DNA from 4 places in the Jeotgalibacillus sp. 10bf12 genome. Region 2 is predicted to be linked to each of the others. Evidence: riboswitches for the same ligand, from Rfam matches in the RefSeq annotation. Region 2 holds a riboswitch; each other region holds the start of a gene.
What was found. Region 2 has a riboswitch for S-adenosylmethionine ahead of DH10bf12_RS08805 (Na+/H+ antiporter NhaC family protein). Riboswitches for the same ligand answer to the same signal wherever they lie in the genome.

Region 1: another riboswitch for S-adenosylmethionine. It lies ahead of DH10bf12_RS09485 (bifunctional homocysteine S-methyltransferase/methylenetetrahydrofolate reductase); the one in region 2 lies ahead of DH10bf12_RS08805 (Na+/H+ antiporter NhaC family protein).
Region 3: another riboswitch for S-adenosylmethionine. It lies ahead of DH10bf12_RS08220 (L-cystine transporter); the one in region 2 lies ahead of DH10bf12_RS08805 (Na+/H+ antiporter NhaC family protein).
Region 4: another riboswitch for S-adenosylmethionine. It lies ahead of DH10bf12_RS03300 (hypothetical protein); the one in region 2 lies ahead of DH10bf12_RS08805 (Na+/H+ antiporter NhaC family protein).

Annotation. Positions count from the first base shown of each region.
Region 1 covers NZ_CP200276.1:1,816,936-1,821,608, reverse strand. Annotated here, with positions in the region: gene metH (methionine synthase) at 1-1,117, opposite strand, end outside; gene DH10bf12_RS09485 (bifunctional homocysteine S-methyltransferase/methylenetetrahydrofolate reductase) at 1,065-2,915, opposite strand; SAM riboswitch class I at 2,990-3,097, opposite strand; gene DH10bf12_RS09480 (DUF4352 domain-containing protein) at 3,348-3,875, opposite strand; gene DH10bf12_RS09475 (SOS response-associated peptidase) at 4,025-4,666, shown strand.
Region 2 covers NZ_CP200276.1:1,669,819-1,674,491, forward strand. Annotated here, with positions in the region: gene DH10bf12_RS08790 (hypothetical protein) at 1-1,042, opposite strand, end outside; gene DH10bf12_RS08795 (MerR family transcriptional regulator) at 1,204-1,962, shown strand; gene DH10bf12_RS08800 (SRPBCC family protein) at 2,078-2,530, shown strand; SAM riboswitch class I at 2,624-2,729, shown strand; gene DH10bf12_RS08805 (Na+/H+ antiporter NhaC family protein) at 2,873-4,174, shown strand; gene DH10bf12_RS08810 (glutathione peroxidase) at 4,238-4,673, opposite strand, start outside.
Region 3 covers NZ_CP200276.1:1,554,598-1,559,270, forward strand. Annotated here, with positions in the region: gene DH10bf12_RS08205 (DUF418 domain-containing protein) at 1-157, shown strand, start outside; gene DH10bf12_RS08210 (hypothetical protein) at 225-365, shown strand; gene DH10bf12_RS08215 (hypothetical protein) at 747-1,067, opposite strand; gene DH10bf12_RS08220 (L-cystine transporter) at 1,262-2,650, opposite strand; SAM riboswitch class I at 2,733-2,836, opposite strand; gene DH10bf12_RS08225 (CotY/CotZ family spore coat protein) at 3,251-3,826, opposite strand; gene DH10bf12_RS08230 (acyl-CoA dehydrogenase) at 4,156-4,673, shown strand, end outside.
Region 4 covers NZ_CP200276.1:699,603-704,275, forward strand. Annotated here, with positions in the region: gene DH10bf12_RS03275 (GGDEF domain-containing protein) at 1-120, opposite strand, end outside; partial or broken gene DH10bf12_RS03280 (histidine phosphatase family protein) at 139-677, opposite strand; gene DH10bf12_RS03285 (hypothetical protein) at 715-948, opposite strand; gene DH10bf12_RS03290 (YcxB family protein) at 1,088-1,645, opposite strand; gene DH10bf12_RS03295 (class I SAM-dependent methyltransferase) at 1,878-2,504, shown strand; SAM riboswitch class I at 2,548-2,652, shown strand; gene DH10bf12_RS03300 (hypothetical protein) at 2,743-3,084, shown strand; gene DH10bf12_RS03305 (PTS mannitol transporter subunit IIBC) at 3,221-4,673, opposite strand, start outside.

The DNA.
Region 1 (4,673 bases), 150 kb from region 2:
CCTCTTCAATTTTACCTTCTGCAATGAGGCGCTTGAATTTACGTGAGCCAATCACATTTGTACGCTCACCAATCATCAGCGGACGCATAGACGGGTCATCATAGATCAGCGGCTCAATGCCTGATACTGTGTGCTCTTTTTTAGGCTTGTGTGTACGCGGCTTATAGTTCTCCATCGCTTCAGCAATGGCTTTAATGTGTGCAGGGGTTGTCCCGCAGCAGCCACCCACAATGTTCAGCCAGCCTTTTTCAGCAAAGCCGCTCAGCTTTTTAGCAAGCGTCTCAGGCGTTTCATGATAGACGCCCTCTTCATCCGGCAGACCTGCATTCGGGTAACAGCTGACATATGACTGATTGATCTCTGAGAGTGAACGGATATGATCCTGCATAAATTCAGGACCCGTTGCACAGTTCAGTCCGACTGATACAGGGTTCATATGTTCAACGCTGATATAGAAAGAATCAATCGTCTGTCCTGCAAGCGTTGTGCCCATTGGTTCAATCGTCCCTGAGATCATCAGTGGCAGTTCTTTGCCTGTCTTCTTAAAAGCATCCTGAATCCCCAGGAATGCACTTTTTACATTCAATAAATCCTGACTCGTTTCAATCAGCAGCAGATCAGCGCCGCCGTCTATTAACCCTTTTGCCTGTTCAGCATAAGAATCTTTCAACTGTTCAAATGTTGCACCGCCAGTAACGCTTAACGTTTTCGTTGTCGGTCCCATTGAGCCTGCAACAAAGCGCGGACGGTCTTCTGTTGACCATTTAGCGGCTGACTTTCTGGCAATTTCAGCACCAAGCCGTGAAAGTTCATAAGCATCAGATGCGATATCATATTCTTCAAGCACGACGCTCATACTGCCGAATGTGTTCGTTTCCACGATATCTGCGCCTGCTTCAAAATAGGCGTCATGGATGGTTTCAAGCAGATCAGGACGCGTGCGGTTCAGGTTCTCATTACACCCCTCAAGGTCCTCACCACCAAAATCTTCTGCTGACAGGTTCGCATCCTGAAGCATCGTACCCATTGCACCGTCCATAATCAGGATTCTTTTCTTAAGCTGTTCATTGAATAATGTGCGCACGTTGGTTTCCTCCTCTCTTTGCCGCCTGCTCATTGGCATAGCGTGTTAATTCTGCTGTCATTTCATAGCGCATAAATGGTGTGATCAGATAGATGCCATTAAATAGATCGAGCGCTGTATCAATCAGTGACTTTGTAATGGCCAATCCTTCCTGGTAAGATTTTTCACGGTCACCGGACACTGCTGCCATCCGGTCTCTTACCTGTTCAGTTAATTTGATACCGGGTACTTCATTATGAAGGAAGTCTGCGTTTTTGCTGCTTGTCAAAGGCATCAGGCCAATATATACGGGCTTTCCAAGATCCTTAACTGCTTCAGCTGTCTGAATCAGCTTTTCCTCAGAGAATACAGGCTGACTCATAAAGTAATCAGCTCCGGCCGAGATCTTTTTCTCCAGACGCTGTACGGCTCTTTCAACACTTCTGACATTCGGGTTGAATGCCGCACCGATCGTAAATGAAGCTTTCTCGCCTAAGTCTTTTCCGGACATCGACATGCCGTTATTCAGCTGCTGGATCATTTCAATCAATTCAAATGATGATACGTCATAGACTGAAGCTGCACCCGGGAAATCCCCAACCTTTGTCGGGTCACCTGTGACAGCCAGAATGTCATGAAGCCCAAGTGTGTGAAGTCCCATCAGATGGCTTTGAAGCCCGATCAGATTACGGTCTCTGCACGTCAGATGAACAAGCGGACGGACGCCCTGCTGTTTGATCAGGTAACCAAGTGACTCATTGGATACACGCGGACTCGCAAGTGAGTTATCAGCAAGAGTAACAGCATCAGCTCCGGCTGCACCGAGTGCTTTTGCACCTTCGATAAACTTATCTGTATAAAGCTTCTTGGGAGGATCGAGTTCAACAATGACTGATTTGCGGTCTCTAACGATGTCTGTGAGGGGCTCAGGCAAATCCTTTTGTCTTGAGCGCACTACAATCTTTTCAGCTTTCTCCACTCTTTTTTCAGTAATAGGTGCAAGCCCTTTTAGTGCCTGGCTGAATGCTCTCACATGATCCGGCGTTGTCCCGCAGCATCCCCCGAGCAGTCTGACTCCCTGCTCTCTGAATGCAGGTGCCACCTCACCAAAGTATTCAGCATTATTGCTGTACTGAAGTGAGCCTTCTGAGTAAGATGGAAGACTCGCGTTTGGATAACAGGACAGATAAGCCTTTTCAGGAAGCGGTACCTGTTCAAGTGACTTAATCATATGGAATGGACCCTGTCTGCAATTTAAGCCAACTACATCGGCTCCAAGCTGTTCAAGCTCCAGTAGCGCTTCAGAAACCGGTTTACCATTTTGCATCACATCCGGCTCCTGAACTGAAATATGCGCAATAATCGGCAGGTCTGTTTCTTTTCTGGCGATTTCAATGACCGCTGCCAGTTCCTCGAAATCGTAATACGTTTCAAATAATAACCCGTCTACTCCTTCTAACAGTAAACAGTAAAGCTGTTCTCTGAATGTCCGCTTGATTTCATTCAGGTCAATCGATTGAGGACGGAAGCTTCTGATCCCGCCGATTGTACCGAGAATGAAGGTATTGTCTTTCGCCGCAGCTTTAGCGTTTTTTACAGCCGCAGTATTGATTTCTTTTACCTTTTCTTCGAGTCCGTAGCGCTCGAGCTTATGATAGTTCGCGCCGTAGGTATTTGTTTGTATCACATCAGCACCAGCATCAATGTATGCACGATGAATTTGCTGGATATGCTCTGCATGAGACAGATTTAATTCTTCAAAGCACTGATCTGAGCCATATGAATACAGGAGGGTTCCCATCGCGCCGTCACCAATCAGAATTCTTTGCTTCATTTCTTCAAGTAAGTTCATTATTTCACCCTTCCTGATGTATATACAAAAAAGCCTTCCATCATCATAGATAAGAAGGCTTTAGACTACTAAGCTTCTTATCTTCCCTGCATGATTGCAGGATGGATTTAGCACCTTTTCACATTGTGTGTAGGTTGCTGAGGTTTCAACGGGCCTGTTCCCTCCGCCTCTCTTGATAAGAATCCACGCTATTCAATTAATTATGACAACTTTACAAGAAAGGTGGCTGTTGTGTCAATAGGAGTGATGATTAAAATACGTTTAGGTAAATGATTGGATATAAAAAAGAGGCTGAACATAATTGTTCGAGCCCCTTTAATCGTTTCGCTTCACTTCAGGCGGACGCTTTCCGTGGCCGGACGGTGTCTTCACCTTACGCTCCGCTGCATTTATCATGTCCATTTTTATAAAAGCCAAGTGCTTAAAATACGATTAGTCTAAAGAAGTAATCCCCGGCAGTCTCCATTCAACTTCTTCTTCACCGATTGTGCCGAAAAGTTTGAATGCAGTTGCTGCTGCAGATTCATATTGTAATGAGCCTTCTGCTGATTCTCCTGCTGCGATTGTCCATTCAGACGGATCGCCGTAAGCCATTTTTTCTTCATCTGTAAGATCAGTCAATGTGAAGTCCTCTGAAGATAAAGATACTTCCTCTTCACCATTATTTGTCACTGTCATATTGATCTCGTAAACACGATTCGTGTCATCGATTTGTTCAGCAACACCAGTATCAGTCACTGTAACTGTCAGGTCACCTGAAGTTACCTCGTCACCAACAAGATAAAGCTCTGGTTCAGCGCTTTCTTCTTCACCTGCTTCTTCTGTTGAAGCCTCTTCCGTTTCTTCTGCAAATTCCTCAGTTGTTGCTTCTTCTGTTTCTGCCGGCTCTGACGAATCATCTGAGCAGGCTGCAAGCATAAGTGCAGCTGCCATTGCAGATACTAACCAAAATTTCTTCATATGGAAAACCCTCCTGAATATGTATGTCTGTATTCAGTATGATTCGTATACCGAAACAAATCAACCGATTACCTTTAAAAGGAAATAAGTTGTAATCTTCTCTATCTTCGCAATATTTTGTTAGAATGCTTATAAAGGAGAGATGAGGGATGTGCGGACGATTTTCTTTAGTTGAGGCGATGTATGATCTGCAGCAGTATTATCAGTTTGAGATGAGGGATGATTTTCTTTATACGCCAAACCTGAACCTGTCACCAAGTCAGCATGCTGCAGCGGTTGTGCAGTTAAACGGACAGCGTTATCCCGCCTCTTTCAGGTGGGGACTGATTCCCCCTTTTGCTAAGGATGAAAAAATTGGGTATAAAACGTTCAATGCCAGGTCTGAAACGGTCGCAGAGAAGCCAAGCTTTCGCAGAGCATTTGAATCCAAACGGTGCCTGATTCCTGCCACTTCATTTTACGAATGGAAAAAATCAGGGAGGGAAAAACAGCCCTACGAAATAAAGAGGCACGACGGTGAGCCGATTACATTTGCAGGTCTGTGGGAGTCTTGGCGTCATGATGATCAAATCATCAGAAGCTGTACGATCTTAACGACTGAACCAAATGATCTGATGGCTGATATCCATACTAGAATGCCTGTCATACTTGAACGGGATGCTTTCAATCAGTGGCTGGACCCGGAAGAAGATAAAGCGTCGCTTAAAAAACTTCTCAAGCCCTGTGCAAGTGAACTGCTGATGGCTGAAGAAATTTCAGGAGAGAGATTTAAAAGATCCGGAACCTCATAAAGAGATT
Region 2 (4,673 bases):
TGGCTGTCCAGGCAATGTAAAAGTAGTTCACGTACCCGACATCAGGTGAAACCTCAGACTGCAACAGGCTAAATGGAATAAACAGAATCACGGTAAACGAAAATAAGATAAACAGCATCATGTAATAAAAACAGACAGCTGCAAACAGCGTAAAAAATGTTGTTGCATTATAAAGCCTCGTCAGGTGGGTTCCCTTCTCTGTCTGCTGCTTTTTCTCCCAAAGCTGATGAGCGGAAATAATCCAGAATACCATGGCAAGAATCGAAATATTCGAGAGTAAAAACATACGCCAGATGCTATATTCATTACTCAGCAACCAGAGAGTGGGGAATATCAGTGCGTAAGCACCTGTTGTAAAAGCGAGCATCATCACTTTTTTAAAAGATGAAAACATCACCCACGGCTTATTCGCCCGAACCATTCCGGTTAACAATCGCAATGCACTGCCAAAGTAAGAGTTGACTTTGAACCGTACATCAATATTTTCTGTATCCTCAGGTAACTCTCTTTTTATCGGAGAAATTTTGTCAAACCCTTTTCTTCCGACTAATCTTTTCGGATTTCTTGTCTTTAACCCTTTATCTTCTGTCTGATCCTTCTTTTGGAGGCGCTGTTCAGCCTTCTCGCGACCTTCTTCAGAAGATGTGTAATACATTTCATTTACCAGCTGCAGAATAGAGTCCCTGACTCTTCGGGCAAGTGGAACTGCGCCAAGGCCGGGCAGGCTGATTAAAGCAATATTTGCTTCTTCATAAGCTTCTGCAATGATCGCTTTCTTACCATGCAATAAGGGGAGGTCTGTAATTGCAACTGTGAAATCCCATTCATTCTCATCTTTAAGTGAAAGGATGGCTTTCATAACCTTATCAGACTGATCCGTCCCGCCGGTTAACGAGTCGATCGAACAATCAACCTTCCATTTGTGTGTGTCATCAACATAGTAATCCAGCAGCTCTGGCAGTTCACCCTTCAGCGAATCAATTAACTCCTTTGGGTAACCCGGTGCTGCGATTAGACCTACTGTATAATCTGATCCGCTCATTTTTTCACCCCCTCAATTTATAGTTGTCTTACCTCTTTAACCTAAAACGACCCATTTAAAAACTTTCCTTTAAAATTAATAGGTATTATATTGAATTTAAAATTGTTGTTGACCTTCACGTTACGTCAAGCCTTATGCTGTATTTGTCAGGAGGGTTTTAAATGGAATATACAGTCCAGCAGCTCGCAAAGCTGTCCGGTGTAAGCGGCCGCACACTGAGATACTACGATGAGATCGATCTGTTAAAGCCTGCAAGAATCAGTTCGTCAGGTTACCGGATCTATGGTGAAAAAGAAGTGGATCTGCTGCAGCAGATTCTCTTTTACAGGGAGCTTGAAGTGAGCCTGGATAAAATCAGACAGATTATTCATCACCCGGACTTTGATCTGGTCTCAGCTTTGCAGCAGCATGTTCAGAAACTGCAGGAGAAACATGCCCGTCTTGAACAAATCATTTCAACCGTACAAACAACGATTGAAAGCAAAGAAGGAGGTACTCCAATGAAAGATCAGGAGAAATTTGAAGGGTTAAAGCAAAAGATGATTGATGAAAATGAACAGCAGTATGGTAAAGAAGTGCGCCAACAATATGGGGACCAGGTAGTAGATGACAGCAACGCAAAAATGCGGGGCTTAACTGAAGCAGACTTCAAGCGGATGAACGAGGTTGAAAAAGCATTTTTTACAGAGCTTAAAAAAGCGTTTGATACAGGAGACCCCGCTTCACCTGAAGCACAAAAAGCAGTCGCACTGCATAAAGAATGGCTCAGCTTTACCTGGCCAAAGTATTCAAAAGAAGCACATGCCGGTCTTGGGGAAATGTACGTAAGTGATGATCGGTTTACTGCCTACTATGATCAGCACATTGAAGGCGGAACTGTATTTTTACGTAATGCGATCAATGTGTATACTGGAAAATAATCTTTATCGAAAAGTCATTTGCAGACGTGCAGATGACTTTTTTAGTCTTTACTGATTCCATGCTTTAAAATAAATACAGTGTTCATTTTATTGACGCAGGAAAGGATGAATGATTGTGATCACATGGAAAGAAGAAACAATGATTAATGCACATATTGAAGAAGTCTGGGATTTATTTAAGGATAAAAATATTAAAAGAATTATGCCAAAGGTGATTTCGCATGATCTTGTGGAAGGTGAGGAAACTGTAGCAGGCGCAAAGCATCAGCAAACGTATGGCGAGGGGAAGCGCGTAGAAACCTACTTTGTACATACCCTTGCTTATGAGGATCATGAAAATGAAAAGTATAAGAAGGTTAACTTTATATTGGGTAAAGCGTTTGATACGACATTTTCTTTTAAGCTGCTTAAAGAAAGTGAGGAGCAGACAAGACTCATCTATGAAGGAGAAAATAAAGGAGCTAATTTCGTCGGTAAAGCGATGATGAAGCTTGCCGGTAAAAAACAGGACAATAAAGTTGTGCTCGAGTTCCTGGAAAGAGTAAAGAAAGAAGCTGAAAGCAGCTGACCTGTGATTGAATATTCTCAATTTTGCTGATTGTATTGACTTATCCGACTGAATCACTTATATTTCTACAATCATTAAAAACTTCATAACATCTTCTTATGATGAGAGGCAGAGGGACTGGCCCTTTGAAGCCTCGGCAGCGGACTCTTAATTTGAGTACTGTGCCAATTCCAGCAGGCGTTCGCCTGAGAGATAAGAAAAGTTGTTTGCTTATACAAGCCTCTTCTTTTTCTTATTGAAGAGGTTTTTTTGTGTCCGAAAAACCTCTTCAGTGTTTGTTTTAAACCAATATGGGTACTTTTTCAAGATTAGGGCACGATTTTATTTCAGGAGGCAAAACAGATGAATCAGGAGAATATTCAGAGCAATCCGCTCGCACTTATTCCGTTTGGCGTATTTATTTTACTTTTTATCGGATCAGGAATTTTAACAGGCGACTTTTATTTCATGCCTGTATTAGTTGCATTGTTTACAGCGATTTTAGTCGCAATGCTCATGAATCGAAAAACAGATTTTCAGACGAAAACGATGCAGCTTGCGAAAGGTGGAGGACATCCGAACATTATCTTAATGGTTGTGATCTTCCTACTGGCCGGTGCATTCGCTTCAGTCGCAGAAGGTGCCGGTGCTGTTGATTCAACGGTTAACCTTGGACTTTCACTGCTGCCGCAAAACCTGCTGATTGTTGGTCTGTTCGTCATTGCATGCTTTATCTCTATTTCAATGGGGACATCAGTTGGAACAATTGTAGCACTGGCGCCAATTGGACTTGGACTGTCAGAGCAGACTGATATTGGCGTAGCACTTGCGATGGGGGCAATTGTCAGTGGTGCAATGTTTGGTGATAACCTGTCAATCATTTCTGATACAACGATTGCAGCAGTCCGTACGCAGGGAACAAAAATGAAGGATAAATTTAAAGCGAATATCTTTATCGTATTACCGGCAGCGATCATTACAGCGATTATTTTTGGTGTAATGACAGCTGGGAATAGTGCTTCAATTGATGGAGATAACCCGTATAATTTAGTGCAGGTACTGCCTTATCTCGGCGTATTAATTTTTGCTGTTGCCGGGGCAAACGTAATTCTCGTTTTACTTGGCGGCATTATTTTTGCAGGGGTTGTCGGATTGGCACTAGGTCAATACCGCTTTATAGACTTAATTGGTCTGATTGGAGACGGCTTTACAAATATGCAGGAGCTCGCGATGATCGCCATTTTGCTTGGCGGACTGGTAGAGCTGATCAGAGCAAATGGAGGAATTGAATTCCTGCTTCAGTCAGTCACAAAGCGCGTGAAATCGAAAAAAGGTGGAGAAGCAGGGATCGCAGGGCTTGTCGGGACAGTGAATCTTGCGACAGCTAATAATACCATTTCGATTATCACTGCCGGACCGCTCGCAAAACAGATTGCTGATGAGTACGGTATTGATAAGCGCAGATCAGCGAGTTTGCTTGATATTTTCTCAAGTTCAGTACAGGGTATGATTCCTTACGGTGCACAGCTTCTTGCTGTTGCTGGTGTAGCAGGAATATCTCCTGCTGAGATTGTCCCATACTGCATTTATCCGATTCTGATTGCGCTGTCCGGCTCGATTGCGATCGCCATTCAATTTCCTAGATTTAAGGAGAAGAGTGTATAGTTTTTGGTGGAACAACTTGATTCAACATAAAAGCCGCAGCAGAATTCACTGCTGCGGCTTTTATTATAAAGCTGCCTTAATCTTTGCTTCCATATCCAGCGGCTCTGCTGTTGGTTCAAAGCGCTCGACTACCTGTCCATTCCGATCGATTAAAAACTTTGTGAAGTTCCATTTAATCGAGTCTCCATCCATATAGTGTGGAAAGCGTTCATTCACAATAGAAACCAGCAATTTAGAAATTGGGTGAGCCATATCAAATCCTTGAAAAGGCTTCTGTTCAGCTAAGTAAGTAAACAGAGGAGACGCATCATGATCTCTAACATTTATTTTTTTAAAGATAGGGAAATTGACACCATAATTCATTGCGCAAAACTGTGTAATCTCTCCATCCCCAAGTGGCTCCTGTTCAGCAAATTGGTTAGAAGGGAAACCTAATATTTGCAGCCCGTGCTCCTCATAACGTTCCTGCAGTTTCTGCAGATCTTCGAGTTGTGGTGTG
Region 3 (4,673 bases), 120 kb from region 2:
ATCAAAATCGCAGGGTGTGCTGATAGCGATTGCTATTTACATCGTGCAGGTTGTGTTGAGTCATGTGCTGCTGAAGCGATATAAGCAGGGGCCAATGGAGTATGTATGGAGAAGGTGGACGTATTCAGGTGGGGAGCGGCATTCGAAGGCGGCATAAAACTGCCTATTGCTTTAACTTTGATATATAACTACCGGTATATTTACAGGAAAGGATGATTCAGGTGATGAAAGCCATGTTTTTATCTGGTCCCATCAACTTGGGAATCTTCGTGCTGGCAGGTCAACCGTTTTGGGGACTGATCAGTGCAATGATATTTTTGTTTACAGGTGCTTATTTTAGTAAGCCGCGTTTTAATCAGGAATAAAGAATTGCGAATTGCTGAGCGATCTCCTTCTTTTTCGAATTCACAGATATTAAAAACAAAAGCTCCGGGATAAGTTATTTCCCCGGAGCTTTTACTACTTATTATTTTTGAACACAAAATTTTGAAAAAAGGATATTATTCCTACTAGAAAACAGGAGAAAGTCAATAAGAAAATCTCCAATGAAGAAAGTTCTATGGAAATGAAAAGGATCACAGCTGATAATCCCACTATAAAATATACTGGTATAAATTTTTTTGACAATAGTAGCTCACTCAAATTAATAACTCCTCTAACTCAAGAAATAGATCCTTCACTGATCATAACTAAACTAGTTTACAATCTTAAATCATGCTGCAGAATTACCTCTAAAACACAAACGTTTAATCAACTGTTTGCTTCGATGCAATAGCGCTGACTCTCTTTTTATTATCTTTTTTCTCTATAAATACAGGCAATACATTGATAAAAATAGAAGCCCCTGTCAAAACCCACAATGCCCATTGGAAGTTAACGACTTCCCTGACAGCTGACCAGTCTTCTTTTGCTGCCTGCCCGGCGATAAAGGTGATTTCTGCACACAGTGTGAGTGCTGTAAATGATAAAGCTGCCGCCATCGCAAGCTTATAATCCTTTCCTGCTGAAAATAAATAAATATTAAGCAGTGTTGCTGCGATTGCAATAAATCCTAATATGATCCACATTACGACGCCTCCCTGATTTCTTCAATAACCTTAATTTAGAAAAAATAGTCAATGTTAGTCTATCATACATTTTCATCGTAAAAATGATGACCTTCATTATTAGTGATTTAAAATACTCACTACAAATGCAGGACACGAAAGATATTTAAAAAAAGAGCAACCAAATGGCTGCTCTCTTTTAATACGCTCTTTACTTAAGCCTCAACAGTCACCCGTGTAGACCGGTCGTTATACATATCAACATCTAATTCATTCGTTACCTTACTCGTCAGCACTCCGGCTGTCATACTTCCGCTGACATTAACAGCTGTTCTTCCCATATCAATCAGTGGTTCAATGGAAATTAACAGACCAGCTAAGCCGATCGGAAGATTCAGGGCTGACAGGACAAGAATGGCTGCAAATGTTGCGCCGCCTCCAACGCCTGCAACACCAAATGAACTGATTGCCACAACGGCGATGACCGTTAAGATAAACGTCGGTGTGAGGGGATTGATTCCGACGGTTGGTGCAATCATGATCGCGAGCATGGCAGGATACACACCTGCACAGCCGTTTTGTCCGATTGACAATCCAAATGAACCTGCGAAATTAGCCGTTCCATCTTTTACCCCTAAGTTCTGCTGAGTCCGGATGTTCATTGGCAACGCGCCGGCACTGGTGCGGGTTGTAAACGCAAAAGCGAGAACAGGAAATGCTTTTTTGACAAAAGTAACTGGGTTTAAGCCTGAAATTGTTAGCAGGATCAAATGAATAATAAAGACAATACCCAGTGCTACGTATGAAGCAATCACAAATTTACCGAGATTCACTATGGCATCAAAGTTTGTGGTTGCCACTGTTCTCGCCATGACCGCCAGCACACCATAAGGCGTTAATCTTAAAATTAATGTCACGACGCGCATCACGATCGCATAAAGAGAGTCGACAATCTTAGAAAATAATTCCGCTTGTTCAGGCTGCTTTCTTCTGACACCCAAAAACGCCAGACCAAGAAAAGCTGCGAAAATGACAACTGAAATCGTGGAAGTCGGGCGGGCGCCTGTGAAATCCAGAAAAACATTTGATGGAACTAAAGCAAGGATTTGCTGTGGAAATGTCACGTTTTCCACTGTCCCATACGTTTCTTCCAATGAAGCGGCACGGCCTGTTTCTGCTTCGCCCTGTTCGATTTGAATCGCTTCAAGATTAAAACCAGCCGTTGTAGCAATCCCAACAGCAGCTGCAATGGCAGTTGTTCCAACTAAAATGCCGATAATGAGTGCACTGATTTTTCCGATATTCTTTGTTAAAGTCAGCTTTGTAAAAGCCGCAAGAATTGAAATGAAGACGAGCGGGATGGCGATCATCTGTAAGAGCCTGATGTAAGAACCACCAATTAGATTAAACCAATCAGCTGTAGTTGCAATAACAGTGGACTCAGATGGATAGATCCATTGCAATGCAAAACCTAATACAATTCCGAATGCTAAACCAAGTAAAACCCTTTTTGAAAATGATACGTGCTTCTTCTTAAGCGCGTAAAGAAAAATAATAAGACCAACTAACACAAATAAATTCAAACTAACTAAAAAAATGTCCACACAATTTCCTCCTCTAAATGAATTTTCAACATAAAAAAACTCCCAGTCAGAAAAATAAACTGGAAGAAAAAACATTAATCCAGTCTTATCTATCAAGAAACACTTGCTGGAATTGGCACAGTACTGATGAGTCAGTCTGCTGCCGAGGTGTCATTGGGCCAGTCCCTTAACCTCTCTTGATAAGACGATCTATTGAGTTTATGAAGTATCCCGATAAAAATACTTGGTTTTTATGTTAACGAATCGCAAATGCGCTGTCAATATTTATTTTTTTTGTTAAACAATTCTTTTCTTAACATTTTTCAGGGATCACATGCTGACTCGGATTCGACTGGGACAGTTTGCGCGCCTTTAATAAAATAACGTTTATTAAAAATGAGGGTGGAGGTATCCCAATTATATTCACACATCTGTTCTTATAGAACAAAAATGGGGGTAGTATATGTGAAAATGACATCTATATTTTAATAATTTTGTAGACAATATTTTAGGGAAGAAATGATCTTTAAACGTCATAAACAAAATATTATCAGAATGAAAAACAACAAAAAGATACGGAGTTGTACCTTTTTGCTGTCCCATTTCAGTCTTTGTACCCTCTTAGTCCTCTTCACTCATGTTAAACTCAGACGCAGGTCGAGGTGTGATAGGGTCCAGACATACGATACCGCAGAAACAATTCAAATCGACAGTCAGGCAGATGCCTGTTGCCTGCAGATTTCTGATGCTGTTGCCCGGGAAATAATCGCAGATTTGCGTTCCGTCGCCTGATGGCCCAGGAGTAGATCCGCCCATTGTAATTGGAAGCAGTAGCTCCAGCTGGACGCAGCACTTATCTTTCTCTCTGTCCTTATCTTTATCCACAAACTTTTTCGCGCGGAAGATCGGTGTTTTTACACATCTTAGTGCGGTCATTCCTGATCCGCCGACGGGAGCACTGAAAACGCCGCTTCCGATAAATGGTTCGCAATCCCCTTTACAGTAGAGTGCAAATGGAATCGTAGTAGGTCCATTTCCATTCCCGTTAGCCGCGATCGGTGATAGCAGGTTTCTGATTGCCTGGTCACAGCCTGTTGAACAGCAACCATTCGCATTAGCGCCAGCCACCTCATCCTGAGCTCTTACAATCTCACGAACAATACCACATACACATGAATCTTTTTTTCCGCAACACATTAAAATCTCTCCTTTTCATTATTGTTGTTGCATTAATATGTATATGTAAAAAAGTGACTAAATGCCTGTACAATAGCCTTGCAGAAAGAAATAAACGAGCTGACCTTAGATAAGTCAGGACTTAATGGTGAAGTTAAAAGTTAGTTTTCTCTTAGCATTCAGCTTTTTTTGATAGGCTTCTCACTGAAAACGAAGTAGATATCACAATAAATAAGGAAGCTTATTTATTCCATATTTTATAATTTAATTTGATTATTCAAACAAATCCGTTATACTAAAAACCATACATACCGACCGGTTAGTTAGTAAGGTCAAAAGGGGATGGAAAGATGAATTTTTCGTATTCTGCCGAGGTAAAAGATCTTGAGAAAAAGCTCAACAGATTTATGGAGGAGCACGTGTATCCGAATGAAGCGTTGTATGAGCGTCAGGTAAATGAAGGGGAGAGCCGCTGGAGTACAGTGCCGCCAATCATGGAAGAGCTGAAGGAGAAAGCAAAGGCTGAGGGACTTTGGAATTTGTTTTTGCCGGAGAGTGAATACGGAGCTGGGCTCAGTAACGTAGAGTACGCGCCGCTTTGTGAAATCATGGGGCGTTCGATGATTGGTCCTGAGGTGTTTAATTGTAATGCACCGGATACGGGAAACATGGAAGTGTTGGTGCGTTACGGGACAGAGGAGCAGAAGGATAAGTGGCTTAAGCCGCTGCTTGCAGGTGAGATCCGATCGTGCTTTTCGATGACAGAGCCTGATGTGGCTTCATCTGACGCGACAAATATTGAAGCGCGGATTGAGCGGGATGGTAATGAGTATGTGATTAACGGACGGAAATGGTGGTCTTCGGGTGC
Region 4 (4,673 bases), 970 kb from region 2:
TACACCGAGACTTAATGTAATAGGCAGCGTGCCTTCTTCCATTTTAAAAGGATGATCCTCAATTTGCTGACGCAGCTTCTCAGCATCTGATACCTGCAGCGGTTCAATTCTGATGTTCATGTAGATGCTCCTATTCTCTTAACCTGTTAATAAATCTCCTTCAAATCTCAGCTGGTAAATATCAGGCATTGCGAGCTGATTCCAGAAGGCGAAATCATACTGCTGATCAAAAAATTCATAATCAGCACCATAATATTGCCGTGTGTTCCAATCACAATATTCTGTCCTTGATACTTCTCTAATACATTTTCCAGTGCTTTCACACCTCTTTCCTGCGCAGCCAGATTCGATTCCCCACCGTCCCAGGAAAAGGCCGGATCCTCCCATACTTTCGTGATTGCTTTGTTAAAATCTTCAACGGGTTCAGCAGTTAATGTCCGCTCTCTGAAGTCTTCAACTATTTCAATCTCTTTATCTATGTAAGCAGCAATACCTTCAACCGTTTGGACTGCACGTTTGTAAGGGCTTGATAGCACAGCAGTTATATTCTCAGTCTTTAAGTACTCCGTTACAGTATTGGCATCAATCAGCCCTTTTTCAGACAAAGGACGGCTCATGTCGTCTGGCGTGAAGTATGAGTGTGCGTGCCTGACTAGATAGATGGTTGTCAATGTCATTCAACTCCAATGTCTTTCTCTGATTCTAAATGCTTGATTACTGGATAAAAGACAAAATGAAGAGCAATATTCCCAATGAAATAATCACTTTGCCCCCGGTTTTTTTACCTTCATCAATCAACCTTAATCCTGACATAGTAATCCAGCCGGCAAGTGAGATCATAGACACCACTGACAGCAGCGTTAATTCTTGAAAGATCAGACTTGGGATGGTTGTAATGATGACAAGCCCCAGAAAGATATTTTCCATTACACGAATCATGTTGGTCATAGATCCCTCCGTCAAAAGTATTTCCAACTGTCTTCTTACGATTATTTTGACATGATGGTTAGTGAATGTATATTGGTTTTTCTAAATTATGGTACACAAAAACGCCTGGACACAGATTCCAGACGTTTCATTTTCCATATTATTTAGCCGCTTCTCTACTAGCCCTATACTCTTCTCTAATCCGCTTTCTCACCCGACCAATCAAATCTTCTAACCGCAGCTGGTCAGTTTCTGTTAATCCGTCAGGGTGCTTAGGAAGAAATAAGACTTGTGCTTTTGATAGGAAAAGATAGTAGTTCCTCTGATCCTCACCGATACGAATGACACCATCCCAGTCGAACGCGAGTGTGGAATATTGCATTTTGCGGATGACTCCTGCTTCATCTAATTGAAATTCAACAGAACCGATGGAATTCTCCATGTTTTTCCCGTCAAACTGTTTCTGAATACTTTTCATTGTTGTTCTTTCAACCGTAGGCGGTACGAAGACCCCTGTAAGGATAATTAGTAAGATCCCCATGATTACGCCGATAAATGAGCTGAATAAATCAAGAGTAAAGGAAAGGATAATGACAATCAGCAGAGATGAAAGAGTGGATCTTTTCTTTATACTGTTCAAATCGCCGTTAAGTATTAGGCGCTTTCGCTGCATGTCTACATAATCCTGTGTTGTGTAAAATGCCTGAAATTTAATCATGTCAATTTCGAATCACCTTTCTTATGATGTCAGTGTCAACTTAACATAGATTAAGAGGCGTATGTAATGAAAATTTCGTAAAACTAATAGATTTTTAAATATGATACAATCAATACAAATAATTGGAAGGTGTGGTTCAGATGAAAAACGTTAAAACAGAGGTTACCGGAATTTAACATGGGCAATCCACAGAGAATGCCCGTCATTTTTGAACATTTTAGGAGGAGCATTCTTGTTAAATAACACTGGATTTAATTTATGGGCAAATGATTATGATCAGACGGTAAAGGTAAGTGAAGAAAGTAATTTATACCCTTTCGCCGGCTACAAAGAGATATTGAATATGATTTTTAATACTGTGATGAATAAGGAAAAAGCTGATGTGCTGGATATCGGATTTGGTACTGGTGTTTTGACGAATAAGCTTTATGAAAACGGCCACCAGATTGATGGACTGGACTTTTCATCTGAGATGATTTCGATTGCACAGAATAAAATGCCTGAGGCGAGTCTGGTGGAATGGGATATTTCAAATGGCCTGCCGCCTGCGCTTCAGGAGAAAAAATACGATTTTATCGTCAGCACGTATACCCTTCATCACCTGAATGATGAAGAAAAGGTCACGTTTATCCGTGAACTGTTATCTCATTTAAAAGCAGGCGGTCAGCTGCTGATTGGTGATATTGCTTTTGGGACGAGAGAGCAACTTGAGGCTTGCCGGGCCGCGCATGTTGAGCATTGGGATGAGGATGAGTTTTACTTTGTCGCTGACGAGTTGAAGGCCGCATTGGACGGCATTTGTAAATGTGATTTTCATGAAATTTCGCATTGTGGCGGTGTGATTTTGATCACCGCTTAAAGACATTTCGCCTTCAAAATGGTATAATACTGTTAATTAAATAAGGTTATCAAGAGTGAACGAGAGTACTGGCTCTAAGACTTCACAGCAACCTGCCTAAAAGGTAAGGTGCTCCCACCAGCAAAGCGCAGGCTTTGGATGATAACGAACGGACTGTGGTCCCTGTTGCATTCATTGCAGCAGGGATTTTTTTCGTTTCTCTTGATCCTTGTTTAAAAAACATGAAGGAGAGATGAAGATGAATGCTTCAGGAATGTTGAGAGGTTATGCTTCAAAGGCTATGCCGAATGACGCATTCTTTGATCACGTGACACAGACGATGGAGAAGCAATTGAAGCAGTGGGATACGGACTATGAGCTGTTTGTGAATACGACAGATGGTTATCAGATTGCGGTTTTATATGGGGAGAGCCGTTACACAGCAACATTGAGTGCTGAAAATTGGGATACGCTTCAGCAAAACACTCCCTCTTCAGTTGACCGTGCCATCTGGCTGCAGCTGCAGGAACAGGGGCTTGAGGTGAAGACTGGGTTTGGGGATTATATCGAGAAGGTGTTCGGGAGTTTTACGGGTAATTAAATGAACATGTGCACTGCCGGGACGGAGGTTAACAGGCCATTTCGTGACCATTTGACCTCCGTCCCCACACTGCCTATCATAAATAGAGCTACCCCGGCGTTAAAATTGATAACGCCGGGGTAGTCTTCACATCTATCTATTCTTTTTCCTTCTCCAACTGATCCAGCAGTTCATCAAGACTCGGATCATTCAGATAACTTTCAATCGTAATAATCTTTTTATCATCATGAGCCATTCGCGCACGATCTGATAGATTTTTGTGAACGACGATGATATCTGAGTGTTCAGGTACGTCTTCAATTCTGTAGTGCTTGACCTCAATGTCTGTGATCCCCTTCTTCTGGAGCTTCTTTCTGAAAGTCGTTGCACCGAGTGCACTGCTTCCCGCTCCGGCATCACATGCAAATGAGATTTTGCTTACGTTCTTTGTTTCTGCAGATTCTGCTGAGAAATTCATCAGCTGCTTTCCTTCTGCTTTCATTGACTGTGACTTCGCAAGAGAGCTGCTGAAGTCAGCTTCTTCATCTTTGTTTTTATCAAGCTTCAGGATCACGGATGTAACTACAAATGTTACTGCTGCAGCTACCAGAACGCCTGAAATAATACCGAGGAAGTTTCCTCTTGGTGTAAGAGCCAGGTAAGCGAAGATCGATCCCGGACTCGGTCCTGCGACAAGACCTGCATCAAATAGGCTGAACACTGCAATTCCTGACATACCCCCTGCAATCATACCGATGATTGTAAGTGGTTTCATTAGTACATAAGGGAAATACAGCTCATGAATACCACCAAGGAAATGAATCACAATCGCACCCGGTGCTGTTCTTCTGGCTATCTTTCCACCAAATAGCGTGAATGCAAGAAGCAGTCCAAGACCCGGTCCAGGGTTTGAAGCGACTGTAAAGAAGATGGATTTCCCGGCATCAACCGTTTCCTGCAGTCCAAGCGGATAGTAAATCCCCTGGTCAATCACGTTATTCAGGAACAAGACTTTAGCAGGCTCATTCACAATAGATAGCAGCGGCAGGAAACCTGTCGACACAAGCGCCTGAATGGCTGCTGTCATCGCTTCATTCAGAGATTGAATGACTGGTCCAATAAACAAATAAGAGATGATCATTAAACCGAAGCCTAAAATACCGATTGAGAAGTTGTTAACGATCATTTCAAAGCCGGCAGCAATTCTGTTTTCAATCAGCTTATCAAACTTCTTGATCACATAACCGCCTAATGGTCCAATAATCATTGCCCCAAGGAACATCGGAATATCGGATCCAACAATCAATCCGATGGCACCGATCGCCCCCATGACAGCCCCTCTTTGACCGGCAATCATTCGTCCACCGGTATAAGCAAGCAGTAACGGAAGCAGGTACGTAATGGCTGGTCCGACAATCTGTTCAAGCTGCTCGTTTGGAATCCAGCCAGTCGGAATAAACAGCGCAGTTAAGATACCCCAGGCAATAAAAGCACCGATATTCGGTAAAACCATGTTGGTTAAGAAGCCGCCCATCGCCTGGATCTTTGCACGAATTGATGGTTTCTTATCGCCGTTTTGACCGTAATCCGGAACATTCGCTACGTTTGTC